2 linked regions of the Streptomyces venezuelae genome follow. The protein of the gene in region 1 interacts with the protein of each later gene in a pairwise test. Links are inferred from orthologs where the notes say so. Each region holds a gene or a part of one and is shown on either strand. Other genes may lie near its edges.

Region 1 (14,631 bases):
AGGCGCTGACCTTCCCCGCACTCGCCGAGCGCACCGGCCTCGCCCGGTCGTCCGTGTACGAGTACTTCCGCTCGCGGGCAGCCGTGGTCGAGGAGCTGTGCGAGGTCGACTTCCCCGTCTGGGCGGCGGAGGTCTCGGCGGCGATGGAGTGCGAGGAATCGGCCGAGGGCAAGGTCGAGGCGTACGTACGACGACAGCTGGCGCTGGTCGGTGACCGGCGGCACCGCGCCGTGGTCGCCATCTCGGCGAGCGAGCTGGACGCCGGTGCGCGCGAGAAGATCCGCGCCGCGCACGGTGGCCTCATCGCGATGATCGTCGAGGCGCTCGAAGAGCTGGGGCACGAGCAGCCCCGCATGGCGGCGATGCTGCTCCAGGGCATCGTGGACGCCGCGGTGCGGCGCATCGAGCTCGGGGTGGCGGAGCAGCCGGAGGCCATCACGGAGGCGGCCGTGGCGATGGCTCTGCGAGGCGTCCGGGGCTGAGCCCAGGCCCCACCGGCCCTGGCGGTTCCCGTAGTGAGAGCAGCGTCGGGGGCGGGCCCTGCAGGGGCAGCAGGCGGGACGGGCCGTGGTGCAGCAGCCACGGTGGCAGGAGCGTCAGCGGGTTCAGGTAGGTCCGCGCTCTGAGCAGGCCCCAGTGGAGGCAGCTCGTCGGGCAGTGGCCCGTCGGGCGCTCCAGGACGCCCACGGAAGCGCCCGCCGCGACCGTGTCGCCCTTTTTCACCGTCGCCCGCACCGGTTCGTACGTCGTGCGCAGCGGCGGGTCCCCCGTGCCGTCCAGCTCCACCGCGACCACGCCCCGGCCCGCCACCCGGCCCGCGAACGAGACGCGGCCCGGCGCGACGGCGCGCACCGCGGCGCCCGGAGCGGCGGTCAGGTCCACGCCCCGGTGACCCGCGCCGTACACGGTCGCCGGGGGACTCCAGCCGCGTACGACCGTCGGCCGGGAGCCGACCGGCCAGGTCGAGGCCGGAGCCGGGACCGGCGCAGCGATCGGAGCCGGGGCCGGGGCCGGGGCAAGGAAGGTCACGAGCAGGGCCGCCAGCGTGGGCAGCAGCAGTTCCAGGCGCATGCGAGAACCGTCCCGCGACGGGCCCGTCCGCAGGGATCATGGACCATTTCTGTGGACGGCCCGCTGCTTGTGGATAACCGCGTCACCCGGTCAAGGGAAGCGGCGTCACCTGCCACCCCGCGGGTCCCGTACACTTCTTTTGGCGATCCGGGTCACCGGGTCGACTTCGCACGCCCCGACACCAGGCCATGAACAAGCCGGTGTCAGCGCCCCTCGGTCCCTAGTGGCAACTAGTGGCAAGGCGCACAGCGGGCGTCAGGCGCGAGTGCCGTCCGGCACACGCGGCACAACCGAGAATCTCAAGGAGAACGGCCATGGCCGTCGTCACGATGCGGGAGCTGCTGGAGAGCGGCGTCCACTTCGGTCACCAGACCCGTCGTTGGAACCCGAAGATGAAGCGCTTCATCTTCACGGAGCGCAACGGCATCTACATCATCGACCTGCTCCAGTCGCTGTCGTACATCGACCGCGCCTACGAGTTCGTCAAGGAGACCGTCGCCCACGGCGGCACGGTCATGTTCGTCGGCACGAAGAAGCAGGCGCAGGAGGCCATCGCGGAGCAGGCCACCCGCGTCGGCATGCCCTACGTCAACCAGCGCTGGCTGGGCGGCATGCTCACCAACTTCTCGACCGTCTACAAGCGTCTGCAGCGCCTCAAGGAGCTCGAGCAGATCGACTTCGAGGACGTCGCCGCTTCCGGTCTGACCAAGAAGGAGCTTCTCGTGCTCTCGCGCGAGAAGGCCAAGCTGGAGAAGACCCTCGGTGGTATCCGCGAGATGCAGAAGGTGCCCAGCGCCGTCTGGATCGTGGACACCAAGAAGGAGCACATCGCGGTCGGCGAGGCCCGGAAGCTCAACATCCCGGTCGTCGCCATCCTCGACACCAACTGTGACCCCGACGAGGTCGACTACAAGATCCCGGGCAACGACGACGCGATCCGCTCCGTCACCCTGCTCACCCGCGTGATCGCCGACGCCGTCGCCGAGGGCCTCATTGCCCGCTCCGGCGTTGCCGCCGGTGACTCGAAGCCGGGCGAGAAGGCCCAGGGCGAGCCGCTCGCCGAGTGGGAGCGCGACCTGCTCGAGGGCGAGAAGAAGGCCGAGGAGCCGAAGGCCCCCGAGGCCGAGGCCGAGGCCGAGGTTCAGAAGTCCGCCGAGACGGAGAAGGCTGCCGACGCCGAGCAGGCCGACGCCCCCGCCGCGGCCGCGGACGCCGAGCAGGCCTGACCTCACAGGTTCGGTTGTTGATGGCGGGGGCCCGATCGGCCCCCGCCGTTCACCCGTAGACCTCCGTAGATCTTTCAGACTTCGAGAGAGAATTTTCGATCATGGCGAACTACACCGCCGCTGACGTCAAGAAGCTCCGTGAGCTCACGGGCGCCGGCATGATGGACTGCAAGAAGGCGCTCGACGAGGCCGAGGGCAACGTCGACAAGGCCGTCGAGGCGCTCCGCATCAAGGGCCAGAAGGGCGTCGCCAAGCGCGAGGGCCGTTCCGCCGAGAACGGCGCCGTGGTCTCCCTCATCGCCGACGACAACACCTCCGGTGTCATCGTCGAGCTGAAGTGCGAGACGGACTTCGTCGCCAAGGGCGAGAAGTTCCAGGCCGTCGCGAACAACCTCGCCGCCCACATCGCCAAGACGTCCCCGGCCGACCTCGACGCGCTGCTCGCGTCCGAGATCGAGGCCGGCAAGACCGTCCAGGCGTACGTCGACGAGGCCAACGCCAACCTCGGCGAGAAGATCGTCCTGGACCGCTTCGCGCAGTTCTCGGGCGCCTACGTCTCCGCGTACATGCACCGCACGATGCCCGACCTGCCCCCGCAGATCGGTGTCCTCGTCGAGCTGGACAAGGCCGACGCCGACGTCGCCAAGGGCATCGCCCAGCACATCGCCGCCTTCGCGCCGAAGTACCTCTCCCGCGAGGACGTCCCGGCCGAGGTCGTCGAGTCGGAGCGCCGCGTCGCCGAGGAGACCACCCGCGCCGAGGGCAAGCCCGAGGCCGCCCTGCCGAAGATCGTCGAGGGTCGCGTCAACGGCTTCTTCAAGGAGGCCACCCTCCTCGGCCAGCCCTACGCGCTGGACAACAAGAAGTCGGTCGAGAAGGTTCTCGCCGAGGCCGGTGTCACCCTGAAGCGCTTCTCGCGCATCAAGGTCGGCATCTGAGTCCGTACCGCGATCGACGGTAGACCCGTATAGGGTCGACAGCGGTCGCCCGCGTACGGTCCTCGTACGCGACGTACGACCGCAGGATCTGACGAGGAGGCCACTGCCGAGCATGGGTTGCGAACGACACCCCACCGGCAGTGGCCTTCTTCGTATGTTGTGCCGAGTAAGAGAAGCGAGAAGCACATGACCACCCAGGCCGACTCGAAGAGTGATGACGGCAAAGTTGCCGGGCGCTTCCTGCTGAAGCTCTCCGGCGAAGCGTTCGCCGGTGGGGGCGGCCTCGGGGTCGACCCCGACGTGGTGCACGCCATCGCGCGGGAGATCGCCGCCGTCGTCCGTGACGGCGCCCAGATCGCCGCCGTCATCGGCGGAGGCAACTTCTTCCGCGGCGCCGAGCTCCAGCAGCGCGGCATGGACCGGGCGCGCTCCGACTACATGGGCATGCTCGGCACCGTCATGAACTGCCTCGCGCTGCAGGACTTCCTGGAGAAGGAAGGCATCGACTGCCGCGTCCAGACCGCCATCACGATGGGGCAGGTCGCGGAGCCGTACATCCCGCTGCGCGCCGTGCGCCACCTGGAGAAGGGCCGTGTGGTCATCTTCGGTGCCGGCATGGGCATGCCGTACTTCTCCACCGACACCACCGCCGCGCAGCGCGCCCTCGAGATCGATGCCGAGGCGCTGCTCATGGGCAAGAACGGCGTGGACGGTGTCTACGACTCCGACCCGAAGACCAACCCCGACGCGGTGAAGTTCGACTCCCTCGGCTACGGCGAGGTCATCACCCGCGACCTCAAGGTCGCCGACATGACCGCGATCACGCTGTGCCGGGACAACAAGCTGCCCATCCTGGTCTTCGAGCTGCTCTCCGAGGGCAATATCGCGCGGGCCGTCAAGGGTGAGAAGATCGGCACACTCGTGGGCGACCAGGGAAGCCGGGCCTGACCCCGAGAGACCTGGGCCAGCCTCAAGGAACGTCCTGTGGACGGGCCTTGAGGGGATGGACAAAGCCCTGCCGGTCGGACACCGTGCAGGAAAGAGACGCGACGCAGCCGGCCGCCCCGTGCTAGCCGGGCCACTCAAGACACGCAGGAGCAAGTGGTGATCGAAGAGACCCTCCTCGAGGCCGAGGAGAAGATGGAGAAGGCCGTCGTGGTCGCCAAGGAGGACTTCGCCGCGATCCGCACCGGCCGTGCGCACCCGGCGATGTTCAACAAGATCGTGGCTGACTACTACGGCGCGCTGACGCCGATCAACCAGCTGGCCTCGTTCTCGGTGCCCGAGCCGCGGATGGCCGTGGTGACCCCGTTCGACAAGAGCGCGCTGCGCAACATCGAGCAGGCCATCCGGGACTCCGACCTCGGCGTCAACCCGAGCAACGACGGCAACATCATCCGGGTGACCTTCCCCGAGCTCACCCAGGACCGCCGCAAGGAGTTCATCAAGGTCGCCAAGACCAAGGCCGAGGACTCCAAGATCTCGATCCGGTCGATCCGCCGCAAGGCCAAGGAGGCCTTCGACAAGGCGATCAAGGACGGCGACGTCGGCGAGGACGAGGGGCGCCGCGCCGAGAAGGAGCTCGACGACACCACCGCGAAGTACGTCGCCCAGGTGGACGAGCTGCTCAAGCACAAGGAAGCCGAGCTGCTCGAAGTCTGAGCCGAGGCTCGAGTCCGAGGAATCAGGAAATCGATCCGTGAACGACTCTTCCTGGGGGGCGCCGCCCAGAGCCGGGTATTGGGGGCCGTCCGCCCAGGGCCCCGGCCAGGGGGCGACCCCGCCGGGTCCCGCGTACGATGCGCAGGACGCGCTGTTTCCGTCCGAGACGCAGCCCATGCCCATCGTGCCCGACGTACCCGTGACCGGCGGAGACCAGGACGACGACCGGGGGGCCACTCGGATGGGCGGCCCCCTGTTCCGTGACGAGCCTCCGCAGGAGCCCATGCCCAGCGCACCACAGCCGCAGCCCGCCCCGGCCGCACCGCAGAAGAAGAGCGCGGGCCGCGATCTCGGGGCAGCCATAGGAGTCGGTGTGGGACTCGGCGCGGTGATCATCGCGTCGTTGTTCATCGTGAAGGCCGTCTTCATCGGCGTGATAGCGGTCGCCGTCGTGGTCGGCCTCTGGGAGCTCACCTCCCGCCTGGAGGAGCGCAAGGGCATCAAGGCGCCTCTCGTACCGCTCGCGGTGGGCGGCGCGGCGATGGTCGTCGCCGGGTACGTGCGCGGGACCGAGGGCGCGTGGGTCGCGATGGCGCTCACCGCGCTCGCCGTTCTCGTCTGGCGCATGACCGAGCCGCCCGAGGGCTATCTGAAGGACGTCACGGCGGGGGTCTTCGCGGCCTTCTACGTTCCGTTCCTCGCGACCTTCGTGGCGCTGATGCTCACGGCGGACGACGGTCCGCAGCGGGTCCTCACGTTCCTGCTCCTGACCGTGGTCAGCGACACGGGCGCGTACGCGATCGGCTGGCGCTTCGGCAAGCACAAGCTGGCGCCGCGCATCAGCCCCGGCAAGACCCGCGAGGGCCTGGTCGGCGCGGTCACCTTCGCGATGGCCGCGGGCGCGCTGTGCCTGCACTTCCTCATCGACGACGGTGTGTGGTGGCAGGGCCTGGTGATCGGCTTCGCCGTCGCGGCGAGCGCCACGCTCGGCGACCTCGGCGAGTCCATGATCAAGCGGGACCTCGGCATCAAGGACATGGGCACGCTGCTGCCGGGCCACGGCGGCATCATGGACCGCCTGGACTCCCTGCTGCCGACGGCACCGGTGGTGTGGCTGCTGCTCGTGGCGTTCGTGGGGTCCGGCTGACCGGGTGACGCGGGTCTGACCTGCTCTGACCTGCGTAGATGTGCGTGAGGGGTTCGTTGTCCACAGGGCGGCGGGCCCCTCGTCGTATGTCTGCGACACTGGAAGGACCATGCCTGTACCCGGAGAACTCACCTTTGTCGCGCCCCGCGGTGCCAAGAAGCCCCCGCGGCACCTCGCCGACCTCACGCCCGCCGAGCGCAAGGAAGCCGTCGCCGCCATCGGCGAGAAGCCGTTCCGTGCCAAGCAGCTGTCGCAGCACTACTTCGCGCGGTATGCGCACGACCCGGCCGAGTGGACCGACATCCCGGCCGGGGCGCGCGAGAAGCTGCGGGAGGCGTTGCTGCCCGATCTGATGTCCGTGGTGCGGCACATCAGCTGTGACGACGACACGACCCGCAAGACGCTGTGGCGGCTCTTCGACGGGACGCTCGTCGAGTCCGTGCTGATGCGGTATCCGGACCGGGTCACCATGTGCATCAGCTCCCAGGCGGGCTGCGGCATGAACTGTCCGTTCTGTGCCACGGGGCAGGCCGGTCTCGACCGGAACCTGTCCACCGGTGAGATCGTGCATCAGATCGTTGACGGCATGCGGGCGCTCCGGGACGGCGAGATTCCGGGTGGGCCCGCTCGGCTCTCCAACATCGTCTTCATGGGGATGGGGGAGCCGCTCGCCAACTACAACCGTGTGACGGGGGCCATTCGCCGCCTCACCGACCCCGAGCCCGACGGTCTGGGGCTGTCGCAGCGTGGGATCACCGTGTCGACGGTGGGGCTCGTGCCCGCCATCCACCGGTTCTCCGACGAGGGCTTCAAGTGCCGGCTCGCGATCTCCCTGCACGCGCCGGACGACGAGCTGCGCGACACCCTCGTGCCGGTCAATACGCGGTGGAAGGTGCGGGAGGTGCTGGACGCCGGGTGGGAGTACGCCGCGAAGTCCGGGCGCCGGCTCTCCATCGAGTACGCACTGATCCGCGACATCAACGACCAGGCGTGGCGAGGTGACCGGCTCGGGCGGCTGCTCAAGGGCAAGCCCGTGCACGTCAACCTCATTCCGCTGAACCCGACGCCGGGCTCGAAGTGGACGGCCTCGCGGCCCGAGGACGAGAAGGCCTTCGTCGAGGCCATCGCCGCCCATGGTGTGCCCGTCACGATCCGGGACACCCGGGGCCAGGAGATCGACGGGGCGTGCGGCCAGCTGGCGGCGGCCGAGCGGTAGGCCGAGAGGTAGTCTGGCGGGGCGTGCGGCTCCGTACCGTACGAGTACACACATCTGCATATTCCGACAGGGGAGCGCCACAGCGCTGAGAGTGCGGTCACTTTGGACAGGTGGGCCGCAGACCCTCTGAACCTCGCCCAGGTCATTCTGGGTAGGAAGTTCGGGCATCACTCAAGCTGTAGCGCCCTGCCCGCGTGCCGCCGGTGCGCGGGCGGGGCCGCGTCTTCTCCTGGTCACCCAGGAGGAAAAGTCAGTGAGCACCACCAGGTCAGGGAGCACCAAGAAGGTCACGTTCACCGCCGTGGCGGTGGGCATCGGGCTCGTCGCTGTCTCCGCGTGCGGCAGCTCCGATGGAGGGTCCGGAGCATCCGACTCCAAGAGCGTCACGCTTGTCAGCCACGACTCCTTCAATGTCTCCAAGGACGTGTTGAAGGACTTCGAGAAGCGGTCCGGGTACAAGGTCAAGGTCCTCAAGGACGGTGACGCGGGCGCCGCCGTGAACAAGGCGATCCTGTCCAAGGACAACCCGCAGGGCGACGTCTTCTTCGGCGTCGACAACACGCTGCTCTCCCGGGCGCTCGACAACGGGCTCTTTCAGGCTTATCAGGTCAAGGGCTCGGAGAAGATCAAGGCCGAGTTCCGGGTCGATGAGGGGAAGCACCGGGTCACGCCCGTCGACAGCGGTGACATCTGCGTCAACTACGACAAGAAGTACTTCGCCGACAAGAAGCTGGCGCCGCCGAAGTCCTTCGCCGACCTGACCAAGCCCGCCTACAAGGACCTGCTCGTCACCGAGAACGCCTCGACCTCGTCGCCCGGCCTCGGCTTCCTGCTCGGCACCGCCGCCGAGTACGGCGACGACGGCTGGGAGAGCTACTGGAAGAAGCTCAAGGCCAACGGTGTGAAGGTCGTCGACGGCTGGGAGCAGGCGTACAACGAGGAGTTCTCCGGGTCCGCGGGCGGCAAGAAGGCCAAGGGGGACCGGCCGCTCGTCGTCTCGTATGCCTCCTCGCCGCCCGTCGAGGTGCTGTACGGCAAGCCGCAGCCCAAGCAGGCGCCGACCGGCGTCGCGACCGGTACCTGCTTCCGCCAGGTCGAGTACGCGGGTCTGCTCAGCAACGCCGGCAACGCGAAGGGCGGCAAGGCGCTTCTCGACTTCCTCGCGGGTCAGGAGTTCCAGGAGGACATGCCGCTCAACATGTTCGTGAACCCGGTGCGCGAGGGCACCAAGCTGCCGAAGCTGTTCACCGAGCACGGCGTGACCGTCGACGCGCCGCAGACCATGGACCCGAAGAAGATCGCCGACAACCGCGAGCCGTGGATCAAGTCGTGGACCTCGCTCGTACTGAAGTAGCAGAGGGGGCCAAGTCCCGTCCACGCGCGGGGTCACGGCGCGGCAGCGCGGCGCGGCTCGGTCTGATGGCCTTGCCCGTCGCGTTCTTCGCGCTCTTCTTCGCCTATCCCGTCACGGCGATCGTCGGGCGCGGGCTGCGCATCGACGGCGTGTGGCAGTTCGGGCGGATCACGGATGTGCTGGGGCAGTCCGACATCCGGCACGTGCTGTGGTTCACCACCTGGCAGGCGCTCGCGTCGACGGCGCTCACGCTCCTTGTCGCGCTCCCCGGCGCGTACGTCTTCGCGCGCTTCGAGTTTCCGGGGAAGCGGGTGCTGCGGGCCGTCGTCACCGTGCCGTTCGTGCTCCCGACCGTCGTCGTCGGCACGGCGTTCCTGGCGCTGATCGGGCGGGGCGGGCTCTTCGACGAGCTGTGGGGCGTACGCCTGGACACCACGGTGTGGGCGATCCTGCTCGCACACGTCTTCTTCAACTACGCGGTCGTCGTACGGACCGTCGGCGGCCTCTGGTCACAGCTCGACCCGCGCCAGGAGGAGGCCGCGCGGATGCTCGGCGCCTCCCGGTGGGCGGCGTGGCGGACGGTGACGCTGCCCGCGCTCGCACCCGCCGTCGCGGCCGCCGCGCTCATGGTCTTTCTCTTCACCTTCACCTCCTTCGGTGTGGTGCAGATCCTCGGCGGGCCCGCGTACTCGACGCTCGAAGTGGAGATCTACCGGCAGACCGCGCAACTCCTCGACCTGCCGACGGCCGCCGTCCTGACCCTCGTGCAGTTCGCCGCGGTCGGCCTGATCCTGGCGATCCACGCGTGGACGGTGCGGCGGCGCGAGAGCGCGCTGAAGCTCGTCGACGCCGCCGCCGTCGCGCGCAGGCCGCGCGGCGCCGGGCAGTGGACGTTGCTCGGGTTCGTCATGGCGACCGTCGTGTTGTTGATCCTGTTGCCGCTCGGTGTGCTCGTTCAGCGGTCCTTCGACGGTCCTGACGGCTTCGGGTTCGCGTACTACAAGGAGCTGACCTCCGCGGACGGTGGCGCCTTCCTCGTACCGCCGATCGAGGCCATCGGGAATTCGCTGCAGTACGCGGTGGTGGCCACGGCCATCGCCGTGCTGATCGGCGGGCTCGCGGCCGCCGCCCTCACCCGGCGCGCGGGCCGTCTCGTGCGCGGCTTCGACGCGCTGCTCATGCTGCCGCTCGGCGTCTCCGCGGTGACCGTGGGCTTCGGGTTCCTGATCACGCTCGACAAGCCGCCGCTGGATCTGCGGTCCTCCTGGATCCTCGTGCCGCTGGCCCAGGCCCTGGTCGGTGTGCCGTTCGTCGTACGCACCATGCTGCCCGTCCTGCGCGCGGTGGACGGCAGGCTCCGCGAGGCGGCGGCCGTGCTCGGGGCGTCGCCGCTGCGGGCCTGGCGCGAGGTCGACCTGCCCATGGTGTGGCGGGCGCTGCTGATCGCCGCCGGGTTCGCCTTCGCCGTGTCGCTCGGCGAGTTCGGGGCGACGGTCTTCATCGCACGGCCCGACAACCCGACGCTGCCGGTCGCCGTGGCCCGGCTGCTCGGACGCGCGGGCGACCTCAACTACGGCCAGGCGATGGCCCTCTCGACGATTCTCATGGCGGTGTGCGCGGTGTCCCTGCTGCTCCTGGAACGCGTACGGACCGAGCGCACCACGGGGGAGTTCTGATGACGGACGCGCTGCTGAGCCTGCGGGACGCGACGGTACGTTTCGGAGGGCGGGCCGTGCTCGACGCCGTGGACCTCGATGTCGCCGAGCACGAGATCGTCTGTGTGCTCGGGCCGAGCGGCAGCGGCAAGTCGACGCTGCTGCGGGCGGTCGCCGGGCTTCAGGGGCTCGACTCGGGGCAGGTCGTCCTCGGGGGGCGCGACCAGCGCGGGGTGCCCGCGCACAAGCGGGGCGTCGGCCTCATGTTCCAGGACCACCAGCTCTTCCCGCAGCGGGACGTGGCGGGCAACGTCGCCTTCGGGCTGCGCATGCACGGTGCGTCGCGCGGCGAACAGGCCGACCGGGCCGCCGAGTTGCTGGAACTCGTCGGCCTCCCGAAGGCGCAGCGGCGCGCGGTGGCCGCGCTGTCCGGCGGTGAGCAGCAGCGCGTGGCGCTGGCGCGGGCGCTCGCGCCCCGGCCCCGGCTGTTGATGCTCGACGAGCCCCTCGGTCAGCTCGACCGCTCGCTGCGGGAGCGGCTCGTCGTCGAACTCCGGCAACTCTTCGACGAGTTGGGCACGACCGTCCTCGCGGTCACGCACGACCAGGGCGAGGCCTTCGCGCTCGCCGACCGCGTCGTCGTCATGCGGGACGGGCGGATCGCGCAGTCCGGCACCCCGCTGGAGGTGTGGCAGCACCCGGCCGACGAGTTCGTGGCGCGTTTCCTCGGCTTCGACAACGTGGTGCGGGCGACCGTGGCGGGCGGGGCCGCCGACACGGTGTGGGGCAAGCTCCCGGTCCCCGAGGGCACTTCGGCCGGACCGTGCACGATCCTGGTGCGGCCGGCGGGGGTGCGGCTCGTCTCCGCCGAGGAGGGACTGCCGTGCCTCGTCACGGCGCGGACCTTCCGCGGCACGCACGTCGCCGTCCACCTGCAGCCGGTGGAGGGGCCGCGCCTGGAGGCGGCTTGTGCGCTGCGCAGGGCGCCGGAGGTCGGGGAGACGGTGGGCGTCGGGTTCGACGCGGAGGATGTGGTGGTGCTCGGCTGAGTGCCGCGCGGAAACTCAGATGTCGTGTCGGCGACGTCGCTCTACTGTTCGGCCATGACGACACTCGGCCACGACCGGTGCTGCGACGAAGTCGCCCGCCAACTCGACCTGCTCCGTACGACGCTGACCGGCGCGGACCTCTCGGTGACTGTGCCGACCTGCCCCGACTGGACACTGGCCCAGCTCGTGCGGCACACCGGCAGCGCGGTGCGCTGGAGCGAGCGCCTGGTCGCGACGCGCGCCGAGCAGGACATACCGGATGAGGATATTCCGGAGCTCGAAGGCCCGGAAGGCTCCGAAGGTCCGGAAGGTTCCGAAGGCTCCAAGGCCGACGATCCGGTCGCCCTCGACGCCTGGCTCGCCCGCACCGCGGAGCTCGGCGCGGCCACGTTCCGCGCCGCGGGCGCCGAAGCCGCCGTGTGGTCGTGGGCCGAGGACCACAGCGCCGCGTTCTGGGCGCGCCGCATGACACACGAGCTGGTCATCCACCGCGCGGACGCCGCCATCGCCGTGGGCGTCCCGTACGAGGTCGACCCGGAGGTCGCCGCGGACGCCATCGACGAATGGCTCGACCTCGTCGCCCTCGCCCAGCGCACCGACCCCGACGACGGCGCGGCGGAGCTCAAGGGCGCGGGACGCAGCATCCACCTCCACGCGACCGACGCGCCTGCGGGCCTCGACGCCGAGTGGCTCGTCGAGTTCGGCGAGGACGGGTTCACCTGGCGGCGCGGTCACGCGAAGGCGACGGTCGCGCTGCGCGGGCCGCTCACGGAGGTGCTGCTCGCCTTCTACCGGCGGCGGCCGCTGGACAGCGGACGCGTGGAGGTCGTGGGGGAGCGGGAGCTGCTGGACTTCTGGCTGGAGCGGGCGTCGTTCGGGTGAGCCGACGCGGTTCCCGCGTACGTGCTCAGGCCGTGCGGGACGGCGTCGCGCCGAGCTTTCGCAGGGCTTCCGGGGCGTCCTCCACCCGGTCCACCAGGGCGATCCGGGACTCCATCGAGCGGTCGCGGGCCAGCGACTGGAGCAGTGGCCACACCGGCAGGTGGTCGGTCCAGTGGGCGCGGTCGACCAGGACCATGGGGGTGGGTTCGCCGCGGGACTCGTAGTAGTTGGGGGTGGCGTTGTCGAAGACCTCCTGGACGGTGCCCGCCGCGCCGGGGAGGAAGATGACGCCCGCGTTCGAGCGGGCCAGGAGGCCGTCCTCGCGGGTGGCGTTGGCGAAGTACTTGGCCAGGTGGGAGGCGAACGCGTTCGGGGGCTCGTGGCCGTAGAACCACGTGGGGATGCCCACGGAGGCGCCGCCGTCGGGCCACCGCTCGCGGACCGCGAACGCCGCCCGCGCCCACTCCGTGACCGAGGGCGTGAACGAGGGGGCCTTGGCGAGGAGTTCGAGGGCCTCGTCCAGCGCGGTGTCGTCGAGGGGTGCGGCGTAGGCGCCGAGGTTCGCCGCCTCCATCGCGCCGGGGCCGCCGCCCGTGGCGACCGTGAACCCCGCGCGGGCCAGCGCGCGGCCGAGCCGGGCCGCTCCCGCGTAGGCCTCCGTGCCGCGGGCCATCGCGTGGCCGCCCATGACACCGACGACCTCGGCTCCGACGAGGAGCTCGTCGAGGGCGTCCGAGATGGAGTCGTCGTGTATGGCGCGCAGCATCGACGAGAAGACGTCGCCGTCGGCCTTGGTCCGCTGGAACCAGTCGTACGCGTGTGCGTCCGGCGTCGCGTCGTACCCGCCATCGGCGAGGCCGGCGAACAGGTCGTCGGCGGAGTAGAGCAGGCCGCGGTACGGGTTGAACGGCAGTCCCGGGACGGGCGGGAAGACCAGCGCGCCGCCCGCCCGTACCTTCGCCGCCGCGTCCTCCCGCATGGGGCAGCCGAGGAAGACGGCGCCCGCGACGTCGGCCGCGAGGAGGGCGGAGGTGCGCTCCGTCAGGTCGACGGCCTGGACCCGGCACCCCGCGAGGGCGCCGCGTCCTGAGACCTCGTCGAACTCGGCGAGGGTCTCGATCTCGCGGTCCTCGCCGGGGGGTTGCGGGGCGGACTCGGGTGTCGGATGCATCCGCCCATGCTAAGCAGGGCGGTCACCGGCGCCTCGGTCAGCCCTGGACCTTGTCGGCCTCGGGCCTCGGTCAGCCCTGGACCTCCGACGGGTCCATCCACATGACCTCCCAGGTGTGGCCGTCCAGGTCGTCGAAGGCGCGGCCGTACATCGTGCCGTAGTCCTGGACCTTGCCCGCCGTGCCGCCCGCGGCGATCGCTCTGTCGACGAGCTCGTCGACCTTCTCGCGGCTCTCGGCGCTCAGACAGATCAGCGTCTCGCTGACCTTCGTGGCGTCCGCGATCTCCTTCTGCGTGAAGTTCGCGTAGTGCTCCTTGCTCAGCATCATCGCGACGATGGTGTCGCTGATCGTCACGCACGCGCAATCGTCGCTCGAGAACTGCGGGTTGATCGTGTACCCGAGCTCCGTGAAGAACTTCTTCGACGCGGCGACGTCGGACACGGCCAGGTTCACGAAGATCATCTGCTGGTACATGGGTGTCTCTCCCGGTGTGTGTGCGCAGTCAGCGCGTGTGCTTACGGAGGGATAGACATGCGTTCGACCCGGAACTCATCGCTCGACGCGCACTTTTTTCTCAGGGGGCCAGCGGCAGCGCTGCCAGCTGTGCGACGACCCAGGTCAGCGGGCCGAACACGGCGAGCAGCGCGCCCGCGCGGAGCACCGCCGAACCGCGCAGCATCGTCGCGGGCGCACCGAGCCGCAGCAGCGCGGACGTCGTGTCCGAACGGGCCTGCCGTGCCTCCACGGAGGCCGTGGCCAGCGTCAGCACCGCACAGCCCCCGACGAGCAGCGCGCCGAGCGTGGTCAGCGGACCGGCTTCCGGGCGCGGACCCGCGTACAGCACGATCGACGCGTACGCGCCCGACGCCACCGCGCACAGCACGCCGAGCGGCCGCCCGATGCGCCGCGCCTCCTCCTGCAGCACGCGGCCCGCGAGCAGGCGCAGCGCGCCGGGCCTGACCGCCTGGAGCAGCCGTCCGCAGAGGTAGGTGAGGCCGGGTCCCGCGAGGACGAGGCCGAGCGCGGTCAGCGCCCATCCCGCGAGCACGCCCGCGGGGCTGCCGTCGGCGCTGCCGGGCAGGGGGAGGCCGGTGCGGGGGGTGGCGCCGGAGCGGCTCGTGTACGTCTCCACGGCGAGGCCGGCGGCGAGCAGGGCGACGCCCCAGGGGAGGCCGCTCGGGGGTGGCGTGGGTGCGGCGGGTTCGGTGCCGGGCTCGGCGCGGGCCGGGGGTGCGGACTCGGACTGCGGCTCGGTGCCG
Region 2 (14,499 bases), 3.9 Mb from region 1 along the record:
CTCAAAGTGACGGAACGCAAGCCGGTTCTCCTCATCGAAAAGGGCGGAAAGTTCGTCGAAGTGGACGCCAAGGGAGTGCGATTCGCCACGGTCGGACGCGCGCCCGGGGGAGTCCCGAAGCTTGAATTGAGGGTGGACCGGGACAGCGCGGCGGCCAGTCTGCGCCGCTTCGGCACGGACCGGCTGCTGCGCGAGGCGGTGCGGGTCGCCGGTGACCTGCCCGAAGCGGTCGCCCGCGATACCCGGAACGTCAAGGTCCGTTCGTACGACTCCATCTCGCTGGAGTTGAAGGGCGGACGAACCGTCGACTGGGGCAGCGGCGAGAAGGGGCGTTCCAAGGCCACTACCCTCACCGCGCTCATGAAAGCGGCACCCAAGGCACGGCACTTCGACGTGAGCGTCCCCACCGCCCCCGCATCGGCGGGCAGTTGACGCATATCGTCGCAGGCCAGCACCCTGGTTCGGCAGCGCTACGGCTGATCACATAGGGTGAAAAGAAAAACGGGAGGTTCGGCGTGTTCGTTGAACGTGCGCCACTTGTCGACTTAGTGTCCTGTTCGGAAGAGTCCAGGGAACAGACACACTGGTAACCCTAAACTTCAACGTTAGGGTTCGGGTCGGCGTTCGGACCGTCCCATTCGGCATCAGTCGTCGTATCGCGTCAGAGCGAAACGGCGACACGTAACTCGAGGCGAGAGGCCTTCGACGTGGCAGCACCGCAGAACTACCTCGCAGTCATCAAAGTCATCGGTGTCGGCGGCGGTGGTGTCAATGCCATCAACCGGATGATCGAGGTCGGTCTCAAGGGCGTCGAGTTCATCGCCATCAACACCGACGCGCAAGCCCTGTTGATGAGCGACGCCGACGTCAAGCTCGACGTGGGCCGTGAACTCACCCGCGGACTCGGCGCCGGCGCCAACCCGGCCGTCGGCCGCAAGGCCGCAGAGGACCACCGCGAGGAGATCGAGGAGGTCCTCAAGGGGGCCGACATGGTCTTCGTCACCGCCGGCGAAGGCGGCGGCACCGGCACCGGCGGCGCACCCGTCGTCGCCAACATCGCGCGCTCGCTCGGCGCCCTCACCATCGGCGTGGTCACCCGGCCCTTCACCTTCGAAGGCCGCCGCCGTGCCAACCAGGCCGAGGACGGCATCGCGGAGCTGCGCGAAGAGGTCGACACCCTCATCGTCATCCCCAACGACCGGCTCCTGTCCATCTCGGACCGCCAGGTCTCCGTCCTCGACGCCTTCAAGTCGGCGGACCAGGTCCTGCTCTCCGGTGTCCAGGGCATCACCGACCTCATCACCACGCCCGGCCTGATCAACCTCGACTTCGCCGACGTCAAGTCGGTCATGTCCGAGGCCGGTTCGGCGCTCATGGGCATCGGCTCGGCCCGCGGCGACGACCGCGCGGTGGCCGCGGCCGAGATGGCGATCTCCTCACCGCTGCTCGAAGCCTCCATCGACGGGGCGCGCGGCGTGCTGCTCTCCATCTCCGGCGGCTCCGACCTCGGTCTCTTCGAGATCAACGAAGCGGCCCAGCTGGTCAGCGAGGCCGCGCACCCCGAGGCCAACATCATCTTCGGCGCCGTCATCGACGACGCGCTCGGCGACGAGGTCAGGGTCACCGTCATCGCGGCGGGCTTCGACGGCGGGCAGCCGCCGTCCAAGCGCGACCAGGTCCTCGGCTCGGCATCGTCCGGTCAGGCCAAGCGGGAAGAGCCCGCCACGCCCGCCCGGCCTGCCGAATCGTCCCGCCCGGCCTTCGGCGGACTCGGCTCGGTCACACCGCGCGACGAGCCCGCCGCCCCGGAGCCCGTGGAGGCGGCCCCGGTGAGCGAGACCCCGTCCGCGCCCTCGGCCCCGCCGCAGGTCCCGCCGGCCCGTCCCTACCAGGACAGCCAGGCCGAAGAGCTGGACGTGCCGGACTTCTTGAAGTGATAAGCAAGCACAGCACCGTGAGCGGCGCGCACTTCGCCTTCACCGACAGGTGGGGCGGGGTGAGCGCCGTTCCGTACGAAGAGCTCAACCTGGGTGGCGCGGTCGGTGACGACCCCGAGGCCGTGCGTGCCAACCGTGCGCTCGCCGCCAAGTCCCTCGACCTCGACCCGGTCCGCGTCGTCTGGATGAACCAGGTGCACGGCCGCGACGTCGCGGTGGTCGACGGGCCCTGGGGCCCGGACGCCGAGATCCCGGCCGTCGACGCGGTGGTGACCGCCCGCAGGGGTCTCGCCCTCGCCGTCCTCACCGCCGACTGCACGCCCGTTCTGCTCGCCGACCCGGTCGCCGGGGTGGCGGCCGCGGCGCACGCGGGCCGTCCCGGGATGCTGGCGGGCGTCGTTCCCGCCGCCGTCGAGGCCATGGTGGAACTCGGCGCGGAGCCCGGCCGCATCGTCGCCCGCACCGGCCCCGCCGTCTGCGGACGCTGTTACGAAGTGCCGGAGGCGATGCGCGCCGACGCCGCCGCGATCGAGCCCGCGGCGCACGCCGAGACGAGCTGGGGCACGCCCGCGGTCGACGTGACCGCCGGGGTGCACGCCCAGCTGGAGCGGCTCGGGGTGCGCGACCGGGAGCAGTCGCCGGCGTGCACCCTGGAATCCGGTGACCATTTCTCGTACCGCCGCGACCGGACCACCGGTCGTCTCGCGGGCTATGTCTGGCTGGACTGATAGGGCATGACGGAGCGAAAGTCCCAACTCGCAGCGAATCTCGCGCAGGTCGAGGAGCGCATCGCCGCGGCGTGCGCCGCGGCCGGACGCAAGCGGGAAGAAGTGACCCTGATCGTGGTCACGAAGACCTATCCCGCGAGCGATGTGCGAATCCTGTCCGAACTCGGTGTGCGGCACGTCGCGGAGAACCGCGACCAGGACGCGGCGCCGAAGGCGGCCGAGTGCGCCGACCTCCCCCTCACCTGGCACTTCGTCGGACAGTTGCAGACCAATAAGGTCCGTTCCGTGGTCGGTTATGCCGATCTGGTGCAGTCCGTCGATCGTCCCAAACTCGTCACAGCTCTGTCGGCGGCCGCGGTGCGCGCGGAGCGCGAGCTCGGCTGCCTGATCCAGGTCGCACTCGACGCGGAGGAGAACGGCCGGGGCGAGCGCGGGGGCGTCGGGCCGGGCGGAATCGAAGAGTTGGCCGGTCTCGTGGCCGGGGCGCCGGGGCTGCGGCTCGACGGTCTGATGACCGTCGCCCCGCTCACCGGGCCGTACGCGGGCCGGCAACAGGCGGCGTTCGAGCGGTTGATGGAATTCTCAACCCTCATGCGCGCGGCTCATCCTGCTGCGAACATGGTGTCGGCAGGGATGAGTGCGGACCTCGAACAGGCTGTTGCGGCCGGGGCGACACATGTGCGCGTCGGAACGGCGGTACTCGGAGTCCGACCCGGGCTCGGGTAACGTCGCCAAGAAGTCGGACCACAGCAGAAAATATGGTCATTCTCGCTGTTGGGCGGGGATACCTCGTGGATCGCGAGCAGTTGGTGACGACAGCCGATCCACCACAGAGCGGAGGACTCAGAGCATGGCCGGCGCGATGCGCAAGATGGCGGTCTACCTCGGCCTCGTGGAGGACGATGGGTACGACGGTCCGGGGTTCGACCCCGATGACGAGTTCGAACCCGAGCCTGAGCCGGAGCGTGACCGCAGGAGGCACGAACCGTCGCATCAGTCGCACCAGTCCCACCAGTCACAAAGGGACGAATCGGTGCGAGTGGTGCAGCCGCCCGCCCCGCGCGAGCCGGCGTCCCATTCCGCTTCGCCAGCCGCGGAATCCGGACGTCCGGCACGAATCGCCCCCGTGGCATCCATCACACCTGAACGCCAGAGCCTGGAGAAGAACGCACCGGTGATCATGCCCAAGGTCGTGTCCGAGCGGGAGCCCTACCGCATCACCACATTGCACCCCCGGACCTACAACGAGGCCCGTACCATCGGGGAACACTTCCGTGAAGGCACTCCGGTGATCATGAATCTGACGGAGATGGACGACACGGACGCGAAGCGACTTGTCGACTTTGCCGCCGGTCTGGTCTTCGGCCTGCATGGCAGCATTGAGCGAGTGACGCAGAAGGTGTTCCTGTTGTCGCCTGCTAACGTCGATGTAACGGCGGAGGACAAGGCTCGCATCGCAGAGGGCGGGTTCTTCAACCAGAGCTGAGACGCAGTGATGCAGTAGTTGCCGTAACCGCAGTACCGGATCGACGAAGTACGAGTAACAGGGGAGAGGGAACCGCGAACATGAGCGTGGTCGTGCAGGTGCTTTACATCGCGCTGATGTGCTTCCTCATCGTGCTGATCTTCCGGCTGGTCATGGACTACGTCTTCCAGTTCGCCCGCTCATGGCAACCCGGCAAGCCGATGGTGGTCGTTCTGGAGGCCACCTACACTGTCACTGATCCACCGCTCAAGCTCCTGCGGCGGTTCATTCCGCCGCTGCGTCTCGGGGGCGTGGCGCTCGACCTGTCCTTCTTCGTACTGATGATCATCGTCTACATCCTGATCCACATCGTGAGTCAGCTGTGATGAGTGCGATGTCTAATACGGTCTTGCCGAATGCCGACGACTACGTTGAGGTGAAGAGATGCCGTTGACCCCCGAGGACGTGCGGAACAAACAGTTCACGACCGTCCGCCTCCGAGAAGGCTATGACGAGGACGAGGTCGATGCCTTCCTCGATGAGGTCGAAGCCGAACTGACGCGGCTCCTCCGTGAGAACGAGGACCTGCGCGCCAAGCTCGCTGCGGCCACCCGTGCCGCCGCGCAGAACCAGCAGCAGGGCGGGATGCGCAAGGGCCCCGACGGCCCCGGCCCCCAGGACCAGCGCGGTCCCGGTGCCCCCGTGCCCGCCGCAATATCGGGTCCGCAGCCGGTCCCGCCGCAGCAGCATCAGCAGCAGATGGGTGGCCCCATGGGCGGCCCGCCGCAGCTGCCCGGTGGCGCTCCGCAGCTGCCCGCAGGCCCCAGTGGACACGGTCCGCAGGGCGGTCCGCAGGGTCCGGGCCCGATGGGTCAGGGTCCGATGGGTGGCCCCATGGGCGGTCCGATGGGCGGCCACGGCCCGCAGATGCCGCAGCCCGGTCAGGGCCCCGGCGGCGACAGCGCCGCCCGTGTGCTCTCCCTTGCGCAGCAGACCGCCGACCAGGCGATCGCGGAGGCCCGTTCCGAGGCCAACAAGATCGTCGGCGAGGCCCGTTCGCGCGCCGAGGGTCTTGAGCGTGACGCCCGTGCCAAGGCCGACGCCCTGGAGCGGGACGCGCAGGAGAAGCACCGCGTCGCGATGGGCTCCCTGGAGTCCGCCCGCGCCACGCTGGAGCGCAAGGTCGAGGACCTGCGCGGCTTCGAGCGCGAGTACCGCACGCGTCTGAAGTCGTACCTGGAGTCGCAGCTGCGTCAGCTGGAGACCCAGGCCGACGACTCGCTGGCTCCGCCGCGCACTCCGGCCACCGCCTCGCTGCCGCCGTCCCCGGCGCCGTCGATGGCTCCGGCCGGTGCGGGTGCCCCGTCCTACGGCGGCAACCAGTCGATGGGCGGCAACAACCAGCCCAACGGCGGCCCGTCCTACGGCGGCCAGCAGCAGATGTCTCCCGCGATGACGCAGCCGATGGCGCCGGTGCGGCCGCAGGGCCCCGCGCCGATGCAGCAGGCTCCGTCGCCGATGCGCGGCTTCCTCATCGACGAGGACGACAACTGACGGGCGTGACCACGCCCTAGGCGTCGGCAGCGTTCAGGGCCGGGCCCCCGGAGTTTCCGGGGGCCCGGCCCTTTTGTGTGCCCGGAGGCGGGTGCCCGGAGGCGGATGCGCGAAAGGCCCGGCCCCCTCGGGGCCGGGCCTTCGGTGCGGGCGCTTACGCCTTGCGGAGGCGGAAGGTCAGCTTCAGGGGCTCGTCGGTGAACGGCTCTCCGTAGGTGTCGTCCGCCTCGCCCTGGGAGAAGTCGGTCGCGAGGACCTCGTCCGCGATGAGCTCGGCGTGCTCGGAGAGGGCGGTGACGACCGCATCGTCCGGGGAGGTCCAGCGCAGGGCGATCCGGTCCGCGACGTCCAGACCGCTGTTCTTGCGGGCCTCCTGGATCAGACGGATCGCATCGCGGGCCAGTCCTGCCCGGCGCAGCTCGTCGGTGATCTCCAGGTCGAGGGCGACCGTGGCGCCGGACTCGGACGCCACCGACCAGCCCTCGCGCGGGGTCTCCGTGATGATGACCTCGTCCGGGGCCAGTGTCACCGTCTCGCCGTCGACCTCCACGGAGGCCGTGCCCTCGCGCAGGGCGAGGGACAGCGCGGCGGCGTCGGCCTCGGCGACGGCCTTGGCGACCGCCTGGACACCCTTGCCGAACCGCTTGCCGAGCGCACGGAAGTTCGCCTTGGCCGTGGTGTCGACCAGTGAACCGCCGACCTCGGAGAGCGACGCCAGCGAGGAGACGTTGAGCTCCTCGGTGATCTGGGCGTGCAGCTCCGGGTTGAGGGACTCGAAGCCCGTCGCCGCGATCAGCGCGCGGGACAGCGGCTGGCGGGTCTTGACGCCCGACTCCGCGCGTGTGGCGCGGCCCAGCTCGACGAGCCGGCGGACGAGGACCATCTGCTGGGACAGGTCCGGGTCGATGGCGGAGAGATCCGCCTCCGGCCAGCTGGACAGGTGCACCGACTCCGGGGCGTCGGGCGTCACCGGCACGATCAGGTCCTGCCAGACACGCTCCGTGATGAACGGCGTCAGCGGGGCCAGCAGGCGCGTGACCGTCTCGACGACCTCGTGCAGGGTGCGCAGCGCCGCCTTGTCGCCCTGCCAGAAGCGGCGGCGGGAGCGGCGGACGTACCAGTTCGAGAGGTTGTCGACGAAGACGGACAGGAGCTTGCCCGCGCGCTGGGTGTCGTAGCTCTCCAGGGCCTGGGTGACCTGGTCGGTGAGCGCGTGCAGCTCGCTGAGCAGCCAGCGGTCCAGGAGCGGGCGGTCGGCGGGCGCCGGGTCGGCGGCGCTGGGCGCCCATTTCGACGTACGGGCGTAGAGCGCCTGGAAGGCGACCGTGTTCCAGTACGTGAGGAGGGTCTTGCGGACGACCTCCTGGATGGTGCCGTGGCCCACGCGGCGGGCCGCCCAGGGGGAGCCGCCGGCCGCCATGAACCAGCGGACCGCGTCGGCGCCGTGCTGGTCCATGAGCGGGACCGGGTCCAGGGTGTTGCCCAGGTGCTTGGACATCTTGCGGCCGTCCTCGGCGAGGATGTGGCCGAGACAGACCACGTTCTCGTAGGACGACTTGTCGAAGACCAGGGTGCCGACGGCCATCAGCGTGTAGAACCAGCCGCGGGTCTGGTCGATGGCCTCCGAGATGAACTGCGCGGGGTAGCGGCTCTCGAAGAGTTCCTTGTTCTTGTGCGGATAGCCCCACTGCGCGAACGGCATCGAGCCCGAGTCGTACCAGGCGTCGATGACCTCGGGCACGCGCGTGGCGGTCGTTCCGCAGCCCTCCTGCGGGCAGGGGAAGGTGACCGCGTCGATGTACGGGCGGTGCGGGTCCAGGTCCGACTGGTCGGTGCCCGTCAGGTCGGAGAGCTCGGCGCGGGAGCCGACGCAGGTGAGGTGGTCCTCCTCGCAGCGCCAGATGGGCAGCGGGGTGCCCCAGTAGCGGTTGCGGGACAGCGCCCAGTCGACGTTGTTGGTCAGCCAGTCGCCGAAGCGGCCGTGCTTGACCGACTCCGGGAACCAGTTGGTCTTCTCGTTCTCCTGGAGGAGGCGGTCCTTGATGGCCGTGGTGCGGATGTACCAGGACGGCTGCGCGTAGTAGAGCAGGGCCGTGTGGCAGCGCCAGCAGTGCGGGTAGCTGTGCTCGTAGGCGATGTGCTTGAAGAGCAGACCGCGGTCGTCGAGGTCCTTGGTGAGGCTTTCGTCGGCCTTCTTGAAGAAGACACCGCCGACGAGCGGGACGTCCTCTTCGAAGGTGCCGTCCGGGCGGACGGGGTTGACGACCGGCAGGCCGTACGCACGGCAGACCTTGAGGTCGTCCTCACCGAAGGCGGGGGACTGGTGGACGAGACCGGTGCCGTCCTCGGTCGTCACGTACTCGGCGTTCACCACGTAGTGCGCGGGGGCCGGGAACTCCACGAGCTCGAAGGGACGTTGGTAGTTCCAGCGCTCCATCTCGGCGCCGGTGAAGGTCTCGCCGGTGGTCTCCCATCCCTCGCCGAGGGACTTCTCGACGAGCGGCTGGGCGACGACCAGCTTCTCTTCGCCGTCCGTCGCGACGACGTAGGTGACGTCGGGGTGCGCGGCGACGGCGGTGTTCGAGACGAGGGTCCACGGGGTCGTCGTCCAGACCAGGAGGGCGGCTTCGCCCGCGAGAGGTCCGGAGGTGAGGGGGAAACGGACGTAGACGGAGGGGTCGACGACCGTCTCGTACCCCTGCGCCAGCTCGTGGTCCGAGAGGCCGGTGCCGCAGCGGGGGCACCAGGGGGCGACGCGGTGGTCCTGGACGAGGAGGTCCTTGTTGAAGATCTCCTTCAGCGACCACCAGACCGAGTCGACGTACTCGGGGTTCATCGTGCGGTACGCGTCGTCGAGGTCGACCCAGTACCCCATGCGGGTCGTGAGCTCGGCGAAGGCGTCGGTGTGCCGGGTCACGGACTCGCGGCACTTGGCGTTGAACTCGGCGATGCCGTACGCCTCGATGTCCTTCTTGCCGTTGAACCCGAGCTCCTTCTCGACCGCGAGCTCGACGGGGAGGCCGTGGCAGTCCCAGCCGGCCTTGCGGGCCACGTGGTAGCCCCGCATCGTGCGGAAGCGCGGGAAGACGTCCTTGAAGACGCGGGCCTCGATGTGGTGGGCGCCCGGCATGCCGTTGGCGGTGGGCGGGCCTTCGTAGAACACCCACTCGGGGCGGCCCTCGGACTGTTCGAGGCTCCGGGCGAAGATCTTCTGCTCGCGCCAGAAGTCGAGCACGGCGTGCTCGAGGGCGGGCAGGTCGACCTGGGCGGGCACCTGACGGTACTGCGGCGGCGTATTCAACGAGTCCTCCGGCGGATGTGCTGCCTTCCGTCGGAGGGACGAGAGCCGTGTGCGCCTGGTGCGGCGCGCTCCCGCGGTACCACCCTCCTTGGCCCTCCGGCGCGGGGTTCGCACCGGTGAGCCCCCTCATTGGGGTCGCGATACCGGGTCTACTGGCCTCGGCTGTCTCGCCTCGGCGTTCTTCCGGCGGCTCCGGGGTGATCTTCACGTCGCGCCGGCCCCCGGGCTCGCACCGTCCCCGGGTCGCTCATGGCTGCGTACGCCGCTACTCGTCCCCATCCACGCTTCTCGCTGCCGTCCAGTGTACGGCGCGCGGGGAGGGGACTCCGACCGGTTTTCCGGGAGTCCCGGGGCGGGCGGGGGAGGAGGCGGCGACTGACCCGAATGGCGACATGCGGGGCGAGCGGTTCCGGGCGCGTTCCGTCCTGCGGATTACCCGGCAGGGAGTTGGGCACAACGCATGCAGACTCGCCTCGCGGCACCCGTGGGGCGGGGGGATCGGGCGGCGTGCCCCGTTGCCGCGGGCCTGGAGTCGATTTATCGTCCCAGCACGATTCGCGAGCAAGATCACAATATGTGAAGGGGCCGCGGCCATGGTGGCGAAGAAGACCGCCGTACAGCAGTCGGCGTCCGGCAGATCCACAGGCGCGGCCGCGGCGAAGGCGCCAGCCGCCGGGGCGACGACGGGAGCGGGCTCCAGGACCACGGCGCCGAAGACGACGTCGGCCAAGGGCACGGCGTCGAAGTCGGCGGCCAAGGGCACGCCGACCAAGACCACGGCTTCCAAGAGCACGGCCGCCAAGAAGACGGCGGTCGGGACCACGGCTTCGAAGGGCACGGCCACGAAGGTCGCGGCCTCCGAGAAGACGGCTGCTGAGGCCAAGCCTCTGCAGAGCGCCGCCGGCAAGGCCACGGCGGCCAAGAAGGCCGGCGCCAAGAAGACAGCTGCCAAGAACACGGCGGTCAAGAAGACGGCGGCCGGGAAAGTCGCCGGCACGGACAGTGCCGGCGAGGCGGGTGACCACGACGAGGCCGCTCGGCGAGCGGGTGCCGACGAGGCCCCGGAGAGCGCTGCCAAGGCCGTACCTGCCAAGAAGACGGCCGCCAAGAAGAGCACCGCGCACAAGAGCACGGGCAAGAAGAGCACCGCCAAGAAGAGCACGGCCAAGAAGACGGCCGCGTCCGCGGCCGAGGATGCGGCTGAGGCCGCGGAGACGACGGGAGCCACGACGGTGGTTGCGAAGAAGACTCCGGGCACGGCGACAGCAGCGAAGCAGCCGACGGCCGTGCCCAAGGCACGCGCCGCCGCGGCGGAGCCCGGCGAGCTCGCGGTCCGGCCCGGGGAGGACCCCTGGACCCCGGAAGAGGTCGCCGAGGCCCGTACGGAGCTGCAGAGCGAGGTGCTGCGGCTCGGCAGCGAGATCGCGTCCTCCGAGGACGCCCTCGCGGGGCTGATGCGGGACTCCGGGGACGGGGCGGGCGACGACGACGCGGACACCGGCACGAAGAACATCACGCGGGAGCACGAGATGGCGCTGGCCGCCAACGCGCGCGAGATGCTCCTGCAGACCGAGCGGGCCCTGGAGCGCCTCGACGCGGGGACGTACGGCCTCTGCGAGAACTGCGGCAACGCGATCGGCAAGGCGCGGATGCAGGCCTTCCCGCGCGCGACGCTGTGCGTGGAGTGCAAGCAGAAGCAGGAACGCCGCTACTGAGCGCGGCCTGGGCGCCGGGGACCGTACGTGTGTGCCGTACTCTCGTCCCCAGTCAGGTACCTAGGTTGAGGGACTCACGTGGCAGAGGCGGAGCGCATCATCGGTACGCCGGACATCCCTGAGGCGGCCGGGGACGGGCCGGAGCAGTCCGGTCCGGACTCCGGGGAGACGGCGGCGGCCGAGCAGGACGGGCAGCGGACTGGGTCCGAGCCCGAGCCCGAGTCCGAGGGCGAGCCCAAGCCCGAGGGCGAAGGCGTGGCCGACGCCGAGACCGGCGCCGCGAGCGCCGGCAAGGGCAAGCGGAAGATCGCCGTGCTCTTCGCCGTGGCCGTCGTCGCGTACGCCTTCGACCTGATCAGCAAGATGATCGTGGTCGCCAAGCTGGAGCACCACGAGCCGATCGACCTGATCGGCGACTGGCTCCGCCTCTCCGCGATCCGTAACGCGGGCGCGGCCTTCGGCTTCGGCGAGGCCTTCACCATCATCTTCACGTGCATCGCCGCGGCGGTCATCGTGGTGATCGCGCGGCTCGCCCGCAAGCTGTACAGCCTGCCGTGGGCGATCGCCCTCGGCCTGCTGCTCGGCGGCGCCCTCGGCAACCTCACCGACCGCCTCTTCCGCGCCCCCGGCGTCTTCGAGGGCGCGGTCGTCGACTTCATCGCCCCCAAGGGCTTCGCGGTGTTCAACCTCGCGGACTCGGCGATCGTCTGCGGCGGCATCCTGATCGTCCTGCTCTCCTTCCGCGGCCTGGACCCGGACGGCACCGTCCACAAGGACTGAGGCGCCCGCGGGAGCCCTGTGGTGCGGGAGTGTCGGTGCGCTCCTGCATACTCAATGGGTGAGCACGATTCCCGAGATCCGTACCCTGCCCGTGCCGGACGGCCTGGAGGGCGAGCGCGTCGACGCCGCCATCTCGCGCATGTTCGGGTTCTCCCGTACGAAGGCCGCCGAGCTCGCCGCGGCGGGGAAGGTCTCGGTCGACGGCTCGGTGGTCGGCAAGTCCGAGCGGGTGCACGGCGGCGCCTGGCTGGAAGTGGAGATGCCGCAGGCGGCCGCTCCGGTGCAGATCGTCGCCGAACCCGTCGAGGGCATGGAGATCGTCCATGACGACGACGACATCGTCGTGATCGTCAAGCCGGTCGGCGTGGCCGCGCACCCGAGCCCCGGCTGGACGGGCACGACCGTGATCGGCGGCCTCGCGGCGGCCGGGTATCGGATCTCCACCTCCGGTGCCGCCGAGCGCCAGGGCATCGTGCACCGCCTCGACGTGGGCACGTCCGGCCTGATGGTCGTCGCCAAGTCGGAGCGGGCGTACACCTCCCTGAAGCGCCAGTTCAAGGAGCGCACGGTCGACAAGCGCTACAACGCGCTGGTCCAGGGCCACCCCGACCCGATGAGCGGCACCATCGATGCCCCCATCGGCCGCCACCCGAACCACGACTACAAGTGGGCGGTCACGGCCGAGGGCAAGCCCTCCGTGACGCACTACGACCTCATCGAGGCCTTCCGCGCCGCCTCCCTGCTCGACATCAAGCTGGAGACGGGCCGCACGCACCAGATCCGCGTGCACATGTCGGCCCACCGGCACCCGTGCGTGGGCGACCTGACGTATGGCGCCGACCCCACCCTCGCCAAGCGCCTCGGCCTCACCCGCCAGTGGCTGCACGCGGTCCGGCTCGGCTTCGAGCACCCGGGCGACGGCCAGTGGGTGGAGTACGAGAGCGGCTACCCGGACGATCTGCAGCAGGCCCTGGACCGCGTGCGGGCGGAGAGCTCGTGAGCGGAGTGACGGTCCGCGTCGCCGAGCACACCGACGACGTGGAGGCCTGCTTCGCCGTCCGCAGGGACGTCTTCGTGGCCGAGCAGCGGGTCCCCGAAGAGCTGGAGTACGACGAGTACGACGCCCGCGCGGTGCACGTCCTGGCCGTCCGCGAGGACGGCGTCCCGCTCGGCACGGGCCGGCTCCTGACCGGATCCGCCGCGGCCGCCAAGAACGGCGGGGACACCACCGTGGGCGCCCTCGGCAGGCTCGCGGTGACGCGGGCCGCGCGGGGGCTCGGCGTGGGCGCCGCCCTGGTCCGTGCCATCGAGGACGCGGCACGCGCGCGTGGCCTGAGCGCGGTCGACCTGCACGCGCAGACCCACGCCCTGGGCTTCTACGAACGCCTCGGCTACGAGGTGTACGGACCGGAGTTCCCCGACGCCGGAATTCCGCACCGCGCGATGCGGAAGTCACTCACCTGACGAGCCCGGTAGCGAGCCGAGCGAGCGCGCTGCTCCGGTTGGCGGGGACGGCGTGGCAGGGTTGAGGTCTTGATCGTCCAAGTCTCGACCGCCGGAGTGCACACGTGGATCAACTGGCGCTGGTGCTCATCTTGCTGCTCGGTGCCGTGGTCACCGTGCCCCTGGGGGACCGGCTCGGGCTGCCCGCGCCGGTCCTGATGACGTTGGCCGGCATCGGCATGGCGCTGCTGCCGTTCGTGCCCAATGTGGAGATCCCGCCGGACTACATCCTTCCGCTGGTGCTCCCGCCGCTGCTCTACGCCGCCGTGCAGCGCACGTCCTGGCGGCAGTTCACCGCCAACATCCGACCGATCCTGCTGCTCGCCGTGGCCCTCGTCTTCGTGACGACCGCGGCCGTCGCGGCGGTCGCCAACTCGTTCGTGCCGGGGCTGCCCATCGCGGCGGCCGTGGCACTGGGGGCGCTCGTCGCGCCGCCCGACCCCGTCGCGGCGACCGCGGTCGCCGGGTCGCTCGGGCTGCCGCGCAGGCTCGTGTCGATCCTGGAGGGCGAGGGGCTCTTCAACGACGTCACGGCCATCGTGCTCTACCACGTGGCGATCACGGCGGCGGTGAGCGGCTCCTTCTCCTGGCCCTCCGCCGTGGGGCTCCTCGTCCTGTCGGCCGTGGTCGCCGTCGCCGTGGGCCTCGTGCTCGGCTGGCTCACCAACAAGCTCATGGGACTCCTCGGCGAGGCCACCCTGCAGACCGGGCTCACCCTCCTCGTGCCCTTCGTCAGCTACGTACTCGCCGAGGAACTGCACGGATCCGGTGTGCTCGCGGTCCTCGTCACCGCGCTCTACCTCGCGGAGAACGCCGTCGACGCCGACGACGTGCTCGGCCGGATCACCGGGCAGACGTTCTGGCAGATCGTCGACACCCTGGTCACCGGCATCGCCTTCGGCCTCATCGGCCTGGAGCTGCACAACGTCTTCGGCATCGCGAGCGGCCACCAGTGGCAGATGTTCGGCTGGGGCGCGGCGATCGTCGCCGTGGTCGTCGGCGTACGCCTGCTGTGGCTGCTGCCCGCGACCTGGCTGGCCAAGCGGCTGCACAAGCTGCGCGACGTCGACGAGGAGATCCCGACCACCTGGCGCGAGACCGTCGTCATGTGGTGGTCGGGGATGCGTGGTGTGGCGTCGGTCGCGCTGGCGCTCGCCATTCCGCTCAAGACGGAGGACGGGAGTCCGTTCCCGGCCCGCGACGAGATCATCTTCATCGCGTTCTGCGTGATCATGGCGACCCTCATCGCCCAGGGGCTCACCCTGCCCTGGCTCGTGCGCAGGCTCGGGGTGCGCGCCGACGCCGACAAGGAGCGCGAGCTGGAGCGCACGCTCGCCCTGCGCGCCGCCAAGGCCGCCAAGCGCCGCCTCAAGGAGATCGAGGAGGTCGAGGAGCTCCCCGAGGACGTCACGGAGCGGCTGCAGCGCGGTGCGTTCGACATCGGGGCCCGGATCAGCCCGGACCTGGTCGACGACGAGCGCCGCGAGCGGTACGCCAAGCGCGTCGACCGGTGGAA

What was found.
Region 2: the proteins of rlmN (region 1) and ftsZ interact in binary tests that used the Escherichia coli proteins (3 or more experiments, as listed by UniProt). The link is inferred for Streptomyces venezuelae from one-to-one orthologs.

The regions. Positions count from the first base shown.
Region 1 is NZ_CP029191.1:5,881,519-5,896,149, forward strand. What follows is about bases 5,253-8,206. They hold rlmN (23S rRNA (adenine(2503)-C(2))-methyltransferase RlmN), read left to right. Parts: upstream 5,253-6,153; coding sequence 6,154-7,260; downstream 7,261-8,206. Other genes in these bases: DEJ49_RS26740 (phosphatidate cytidylyltransferase), read left to right, coding at 5,253-6,044; DEJ49_RS26750 (thiamine ABC transporter substrate binding subunit), read left to right, coding at 7,514-8,206. Outside these bases: DEJ49_RS26710 (TetR/AcrR family transcriptional regulator), read left to right, coding at 1-482; DEJ49_RS26715 (M23 family metallopeptidase), read right to left, coding at 436-1,071; rpsB (30S ribosomal protein S2), read left to right, coding at 1,386-2,297; tsf (translation elongation factor Ts), read left to right, coding at 2,399-3,235; pyrH (UMP kinase), read left to right, coding at 3,422-4,183; frr (ribosome recycling factor), read left to right, coding at 4,340-4,897; more of DEJ49_RS26740, read left to right, coding at 4,935-5,252; more of DEJ49_RS26750, read left to right, coding at 8,207-8,614; DEJ49_RS26755 (ABC transporter permease), read left to right, coding at 8,590-10,290; DEJ49_RS26760 (ABC transporter ATP-binding protein), read left to right, coding at 10,290-11,318; DEJ49_RS26765 (maleylpyruvate isomerase family mycothiol-dependent enzyme), read left to right, coding at 11,373-12,200; DEJ49_RS26770 (LOG family protein), read right to left, coding at 12,226-13,371; DEJ49_RS26775 (VOC family protein), read right to left, coding at 13,442-13,846; DEJ49_RS26780 (hypothetical protein), read right to left, coding at 13,947-14,631.
Region 2 is NZ_CP029191.1:1,992,086-2,006,584, reverse strand. The notes cover bases 1-2,822. They hold ftsZ (cell division protein FtsZ), read left to right. Parts: upstream 1-707; coding sequence 708-1,937; downstream 1,938-2,822. Other genes in these bases: DEJ49_RS08970 (YggS family pyridoxal phosphate-dependent enzyme), read left to right, coding at 2,672-2,822; pgeF (peptidoglycan editing factor PgeF), read left to right, coding at 1,955-2,665; DEJ49_RS08990 (cell division protein FtsQ/DivIB), read left to right, coding at 1-432. Outside these bases: more of DEJ49_RS08970, read left to right, coding at 2,823-3,391; DEJ49_RS08965 (cell division protein SepF), read left to right, coding at 3,516-4,151; DEJ49_RS08960 (YggT family protein), read left to right, coding at 4,232-4,516; DEJ49_RS08955 (DivIVA domain-containing protein), read left to right, coding at 4,575-5,684; ileS (isoleucine--tRNA ligase), read right to left, coding at 5,839-8,985; DEJ49_RS08945 (TraR/DksA family transcriptional regulator), read left to right, coding at 9,579-10,700; lspA (signal peptidase II), read left to right, coding at 10,779-11,480; DEJ49_RS08935 (RluA family pseudouridine synthase), read left to right, coding at 11,539-12,480; DEJ49_RS08930 (GNAT family N-acetyltransferase), read left to right, coding at 12,477-12,944; DEJ49_RS08925 (Na+/H+ antiporter), read left to right, coding at 13,049-14,499. UniProt on the Escherichia coli protein: Essential cell division protein that forms a contractile ring structure (Z ring) at the future cell division site. The regulation of the ring assembly controls the timing and the location of cell division.